Regions from separate parts of the Sphingobium sp. B1D7B genome, predicted to be linked through region 2. Evidence: predicted binding sites of a transcription regulator. Region 2 holds the regulator's gene; the other holds the start of a gene.
What was found. The regulator LexA, encoded in region 2, represses DNA repair genes until DNA is damaged. The targets are predictions, from matches to a motif close to GTTCCNCNCTTGTTCT.
Positions count from the first base shown of each region.

Region 1 (3,469 bases), 1.3 Mb from region 2:
TGGATCATCTGCTGGCGGGTCAGCCGCTCGGCGGGCGGAACGATATTGCCGAACGACGCGCGCGGCGCCGGCACGATCGACGAGCCGGGCACCCGCCCGCGCCCGAGAATCGTCTCCACCTCGGTGATCTTGCGATCCGCCACCTTGAGACGCAGCGCGATGGTGACCTTGGCCTCCCCTTCAAGCACCTCGCCGATATAGCCGACGGTGCCACTCACCGGATCGGCGAGGTCGATGCGATAGGTGCCGAGGCCGGTCGCCGTCTGCCACAGGCCTGCGCCGAGACGGACCTCCTGCGCATCTTCGGTCGCGCGATATTGCACTGCCATCGGCGCCCGAGCGGGTGCGCGCGCGACCATGGCGGCCAGATATTGGTCCATAATCTCGGTGAGGCAGGTGCGGTCACAGGCCGCCGGTGCAGCAGGTCCGGCAGCCATCGCCGGGGCGGCGAGCAGGAGCGCGGCCATCATGGCCAGCGCACGAATGGGACGCGCGATCATGGCTGCACGGGACGCGGGCGGGGCCGGATGCGGGTGATCTTGCCGCATGGAATCTCGTAGAGCAGCACGCCGCGCAACCGCCAGTCATCGCCCGCCTTCAAGGGCCGTGAGCCAAAGTCCGGCCAGTCGCTGGTGGCCTGGAAATGCGCTTCCAGATCGACCGTCGCGCCCTGCGGCTGCACCTCGATGGCGTGCGGGGTGACTTGCTCCTGCAGCCCACGGGCATCGACATCGCGATAGAAGGCGATGATGGCATCGCGCCCCTTGAGATCGGGCCATTTGCCGCCTTTCACCAGTACGACATCGGGGTCGTAATAGCTGGTGAAGCAGGCATAATCGCGCGCATTGAAACAGAGGAAATAGCGCTCGAAATCGGCCTTGGTCATGCCCGGCGACGGGCAATTCTCGGCCGCCACAGCCGTTTGGGCGAGCGATCCGAACAGAGCAAGCATAAGCGCTTTGCCGACGGCTGACCTGAACCGCATCCCCTGTAACCTCCCCCTCATGACGCGCAGCATCCGCATGGGCAGCGGATAAATCGTGATACGTCGTTGTAGTTTATTCCGTTCTGCAGGGCTGCCTTGTCAAGCGAAATGCCCGGCGAGGAACCGCCTTTGCGACACTCTGTCGCAGGCGTCCAATGATCGTTCGACTCCAGTGGCTTGGGCCGCGATCGGACAAACTGCCGGAACGATCCCTTGACCCTACTCAGAATAAGAACATAATAGGAACATATGAGACTCGCCCCTGCCCTTTCATGCGATCACGCGATGCCGGATGCCCCCTCCCGAAAGGCGTTCGGCATCGCTGCGATCGATACGCTGCTGGGCGGCGGGCTGGCGCGCGGGCGGGTGCATGAAGTCTATGCCGCAGAGGTGGACGATGTCGCGGCAGCGGCGGGTTTCGTCGTCTCGCTGGCGACAGGTCTGAGCGAGGCCGAGGGCAAGGTGCTGTGGCTCCGCGAGCGACAGGCGAGCCGAAAAGGCGGCGTGGCGCAGGGCCATGGCTGGGCCGAACTGGGCGGCGCCCCCGGCCTGGGGCTGATCGGCACCGTCAGGGACGGCATGGACCTGCTGCGTGCGGCCGTGGATGCCTTGCGCTGCTCTGGCCTGAGCGCAGTCGTGGTGGAAGGCTGGGGGCCGATGCCCGCGCTGGACCTGACCGCCAGCCGCCGCCTGACTTTGGCGGCAGAGAAATCCGGCGTGACATTGTTGCTGCTGCGCCCGGACGCGCCGCCCGTGCCCAGCGCGGCACAGACCCGCTGGCAGGTGGCCGCCGCACCTTCGCTCGCGCTGCCGGGCAATGCGCCCGGACTGCCGACCTTCGATGTGACCTTGCTGCGCCAACGTTCCGGCCCTTGCGGCCTTTCCTGGCGGCTGGAGTGGGACCGTGACCGACGCTTGTTCCGTGAAGCGGCGCTATCTGGCGCTGTGGTTTCCGCTCCTGCCCACAGAAAGGCTGCGGATTCAGCAGGGGATCGACAGCGCGGGGACCGGCGGGCAGCCTGACGGGCCGCTGGTTCTCGTCGCCAAGATCAAGGGCGCATTGCGGCTGTGCGCCGTCGATGCGCAGGCCCGCGCGCTCGGCATCTCGCCGGGCCAGACGCTGGCCGATGCCCGCGCGCTGCAGCCCGACCTCATCGTGGCCGACATGGACGAAGAGGCCGACCGTCACTGGCTGCAGCGGCTGGCCCGGCATTGCATCGCCTGGTCGCCGCATGTCACCCTCGCCCCGCCCGATGGGATAACGCTGGATATTGCGGGAAGCGACCATCTGTTCGGCGGCGAGGCAGGCCTGGCCGCGCAGGCCGAGGATGCCTTCGCCGCGATTGGCATGAGCGTGCGCATGGCCACAGCCTCTACCGCGCAGGGCGCGCAGGCGCTGGCCCGTCATGCCCGCCTGCCCGTCACCAGCGAGCGGGAGGCGCTGCGGGCGCTGCCCGTGCTGGCGCTGGGGCTGGACGAAGAGGCGACGCTCGCATTGCGCCGCGCCGGGCTAAAGACCATCGGCGATCTGGCGTCGCGGGCCGCCGCCAGCATCGCCGCGCGATTCGGGGCGGACGCGGTGACTGCCTTGCGCCGCCTGCTGGGCGAGGAACAGGCGCCGATCGATCCGCTCGCACAGCCCGAGCCGCTCCATTTCGAGCGCCGTTTTGCCGAGCCGGTTGCCTTGCAGGCCAGCATTGCCGCCTGTTTTCTCGACCTGCTGCGCGAGGCGGCCCGGACACTCGATGAGCGCGGACTGGGTGGCCGGCGCTTTGTCCTGACATTGTTCCGCAGCGATGGGGCGCGCCATCGGCTGGCAATCGAGACCGGTCTGCCCACGCGCGATCCGGCGCCGGTGCTGCGCCTGTTCGACGAGCGCATCGGCACGCTGGCCGACCCGCTCGACCCCGGCTTTGGCTATGACCGCATCACCTTGTTCCTACCCGTCACCGAGCCGCTCGGCACCAGCCAGCCGGCTCTGGATGGCAGCGAGCAGGATGCCGGCGCGCTGGCCGATCTGATCGACCGGTTGAGCACCCGCCTGGGGCCGGCCAGCCTGTGTCGCCTTGAGCCGCAGGACAGCCATATTCCCGAACAGGCGCAGCTGGCCTTGCCGGCGATCCACGCCCGTGCGCCCCTTCCATGGCCCAGGCCCCCGGCGGGCGAGCCGCCCTTGCGGCCGCTGTTCCTGTTCGATCCGCCGCAGCCGGTGGAGGTGATCGCGCAAGTGCCGGACGGCCCGCCGCATCGTTTCCGCTGGAAACGCAGGCTGCACGAGGTGCGGCTCTACGAAGGGCCCGAGCGGATCGCCTCCGAATGGTGGCGGCGCAAGGGCGGCGAAGCCCCTGGCAAGGCAGGGCTGACGCGGGACTATTACCGGATCGAGGACGTGCGCGGGCGACGCTACTGGATCTTCCGCCACGGGCTTTATGATGAAAAGCCCGATCCGAACTGGTATCTCCACGGGCTGTTCGCATGAGCGAC
Region 1 covers NZ_JAOQOR010000001.1:1,863,173-1,866,641, reverse strand. Annotated here, with positions in the region: gene M2336_RS08620 (hypothetical protein) at 1-500, opposite strand, end outside; gene M2336_RS08615 (nuclear transport factor 2 family protein) at 497-952, opposite strand; gene M2336_RS08610 (ImuA family protein) at 1,271-2,008, shown strand; gene M2336_RS08605 (Y-family DNA polymerase) at 1,890-3,464, shown strand; gene M2336_RS08600 (error-prone DNA polymerase) at 3,461-3,469, shown strand, end outside.
Region 1: a site for LexA is predicted at 1,217-1,232, ahead of M2336_RS08610 (ImuA family protein). Genes of this name have one in related genera too.

Region 2 (3,469 bases):
CGCATCGGCAGGAACCTTCGAGCTTGAGGGGCATGGCACGGTCCTCTTGTAGTGATCGTCTGTCAAGCTGAACCGCTGCCCTCCCCGCCGGTTCCCTCAGCGCCCATTGCGCGCTTCCCCTTGCGGCCACTTAATCCTTGATCTGCGCGCGCATCCTCCGCATGGCGAGCGCGCCCGGTGCCCGGCCCATGTCCGGTGGCCGCGTGCCCTGGCAGGAGATGTCCGCCCGTGATCGTTCGCAACCGCCTTGGCTTGCTCGAAGTGCTGTTCGCCTATCGCGGCACGATCATGCCGCATATCCAGCATCGGCTGGCAGGCATCGCCGTGGCCAGCGTGGCGGCCATTCTGGCAGCGCGCGCCTGGCCAGGGCTATTCGCGCAGATCAGCGGCATTCCATTCGCCCTGATCGGCCTGTCGCTCTCCATCTTCATGAGTTTCCGCAACAGTGCCTGTTATGATCGCTGGTGGGAGGGCCGCAAGCAATGGGGGGCGCTGATCATCGCGAGCCGCTCCTTCGCACGGCTCACGTCCTCGCTGCCTGAGGAGGAGCGCGCCCCGCTGCTCCGCGGCGTCTGCGGCTTCACCAACGGTCTTGCTGCCCGCCTGCGTCAGCACGACGAGGCTGCCGCGATCGGCCGGTGGGTGAACGATGGACCGTGGCGCACCTCCCCGAACCCGACCGACACCGTACTCTACGAGATGGGCGCGCACTGCCTGCGCCTGTCCGCAGACGGGCGGATCAACCCGATCCATCATTCGCTCATCGAGGGCCAACTCAAGGCGCTCAGCGATGTGCAGGCGGCCTGTGAGCGGATCGCCAGCACGCCGGTTCCGTTCACCTATTCGCTCATTCTCCACCGCACGACCTACGTCTTCTGCCTGTTGCTGCCCTTCGCGCTGGCGGGCTCGCTGGGCTGGTGGGCCCTCATTCCGGTGCTGGTGGCGAGCTATACCTTCTTCGGGCTGGACGCCTTGGGCGATCAGCTGGAAGACCCGTTCGGCTATGATCCCAACGACTTGCCGCTCGATGCGATGACACGGACGGTCGAACGCGAAATGCTCGCCCGCCTCGGCGCGACCGATCTTCCCGCACCCATCGCGCCTGACCAGCACATCCTGACCTGATCGCTCGCCCGTGCGTGGGACGACACGCCAGCCACCGAGACCTGAGATATTTGGCCGATCCGTGTTGACGTGGCTCGATTCGTTTCCTAAACGTTCTCCGTCCGTTCCATATTGGGGAACCACTCATGTTGACCGCCAAGCAACAGCAACTGCTCAGCTACATCAAGCAGCATCTCGATCAGGGTGGCGTCTCGCCCAGTTTCGAGGAGATGAAGGAGGCGCTGGACCTCAAGTCGAAGTCCGGCATCCATCGGCTGATCAGCGCGCTGGAAGAGCGCGGCTTCATCCGCAGGCTGCCCAATCGCGCGCGGGCGCTCGAAATCCTCAAACTGCCGGATGGTATGCCCGTGGCAGAGCGGACGGAAGAGCCGGCGGCGGCCACCAACGTGACCCCGCTGCGCAAGGCGGCCACCGCGCCGGCGCGGACGATCTCCATCGCCGCCAATGACGTGATCGAAATTCCGCTGCATGGGCGCATCGCTGCCGGTCTTCCCATCGAGGCGATGGAGAGCGACACCATGTTGCCGGTCCCGGCCGCGTTGCTGGGCGCCGGCGATCATTACGCGCTAGAAGTCTCCGGTGACTCGATGATCGAAGCAGGGATTTTTGACGGTGACTTCGCGCTGATCCAGCGGACCGAAACGGCGCGCGATGGCCAGATCGTCGTGGCCCTCATCGACGAGAATGAAGCGACGCTCAAATATTTCCATCATGACGGCCGCAAGGTGCGGCTCGATCCTGCCAATCGCGACCATGAGCCCCAAACCTATGAGGCGCGGCAGGTGCGCATTCAGGGCCGGCTCGCAGGGCTCTTGCGGCGCTATAACTGAGGCGGGCGATATGGGACGCCGGCTCTAGCGCGAGCCGGTGCCCGCGATCCAGGGATGGCGGCTGCGCGGGTCGTGGCCCGGCACGATCTCCCGACTGTCGAGCAGGATCAGTGCACCGCCCATGGCATTCAGCGCAGGCCGATCCAGCTTTGCCCAGCGCGGCACACATCCCGGCGGCAGGGGCCGGTCAGCGATCACAAGATCGGCCTGCGCGCAGGCGGCCACCAACTCGGGATAGGGAACGAGCAGGCGCGAGCGACTGATCAGCAGGTGAACCGGCGGCTGGTCAGCACGGCCCGGCAATGTCATCGCGCACATGTCCCGCGTGCATCCCGTGTCCGGCGCCTGCGCGAGGGACGCAAACTCACCGTCATAGGCGCTCGCTTCAGCCAGAGTCGTGCGAACATAGTCCCCGCTTCGGTCCCGCAGCAGTGCCATGCGCCCATCGCGCAGGCGCACCGCCACATGATGGCCGTCGGCGGTGACGAGCACGTCGGCGGACGGTGCCAGAAATGTCAGGAAAAAGCCTAGCGCCGTCAGAGGCAGGCCCCACCAACGCAGCGCCGTGTGCCAGAGCATCAGCCACAAGAGGCCGATCATGGCGAGCGCAAAGGCCAGTCCGCTGGAGACGGGCAGCGATAGCGTCGCAAAGGGCTGACTGGCGATAGTATGCGCAATCCACAGCAGGAACTTGAGCGCCACACCGACCACCCACCAGACCGGCGCCCCCAGCCCCACAGCGTCGAGCACCAGCGCGAGCACCTCAGCCGGCATCACCACGAAACTTGTGAGCGGAATGGCGATCATATTGGCCGCCGCGCCAAGCAGGCCCGAGCGATGAAAATGGGCAAAGGCAATCGGCGTCAGCACCAGCTCGACCAGCAGCCCGGTCGCCAGCAAGGCGCCGAGGCTGCGGGTCCAGCGCTTTATCCGCCCCTCGTCGCGTCGCTCGAACAGCCGCCGTGCGGGGGGATATTCGTAAAGCGCCACGATTGCGGTCACGGCAACGAAGCTCATCTGGAAGCTGGGGCCGATGACAGCCTCAGGCCAAAAGATCATCACGATCAGCGCGCCGGTCGCGATCAAGCGCAGCCCGATTGCCTCGCGGCCCAGAGCCATGCCCGCGATCACCAGCAAGGCGGCAATGCAGGAGCGGATCGTCGGCACCTGCGCCCCGGTGAACACAGTGTAGCCGATGCCCGCCGCGCCGCCCACGCAGGCGGCGATCATCAGCACCGGCCAGCGCAGCGCGAGGGCCGGCGACAGCGCAAGCAGACTGACCATGATGAGAATCACGCCGCCGATCAGCGCGGAGACGTGCAAGCCACTGATCGAGAGCAGATGGGCAAGCCCGCTGCGCCGCATCGCGTCCGCATCCGCCTCGCTGATCCAGTTCTGATTGCCCGTGGCGAGCGTGATCGCGATCGTCCCTTCCGGTCCCGGCAACCGCACGGCGATGTGGTGGGCGAGAGTCGCGCGCGCATCCCCGCCAGCGGTTGCCGCATCGAGGCGCT
Region 2 covers NZ_JAOQOR010000001.1:3,134,316-3,137,784, forward strand. Annotated here, with positions in the region: gene M2336_RS14690 (GFA family protein) at 1-34, opposite strand, end outside; gene M2336_RS14695 (bestrophin family protein) at 229-1,125, shown strand; gene lexA (transcriptional repressor LexA) at 1,251-1,955, shown strand; gene M2336_RS14705 (ComEC/Rec2 family competence protein) at 1,980-3,469, opposite strand, start outside.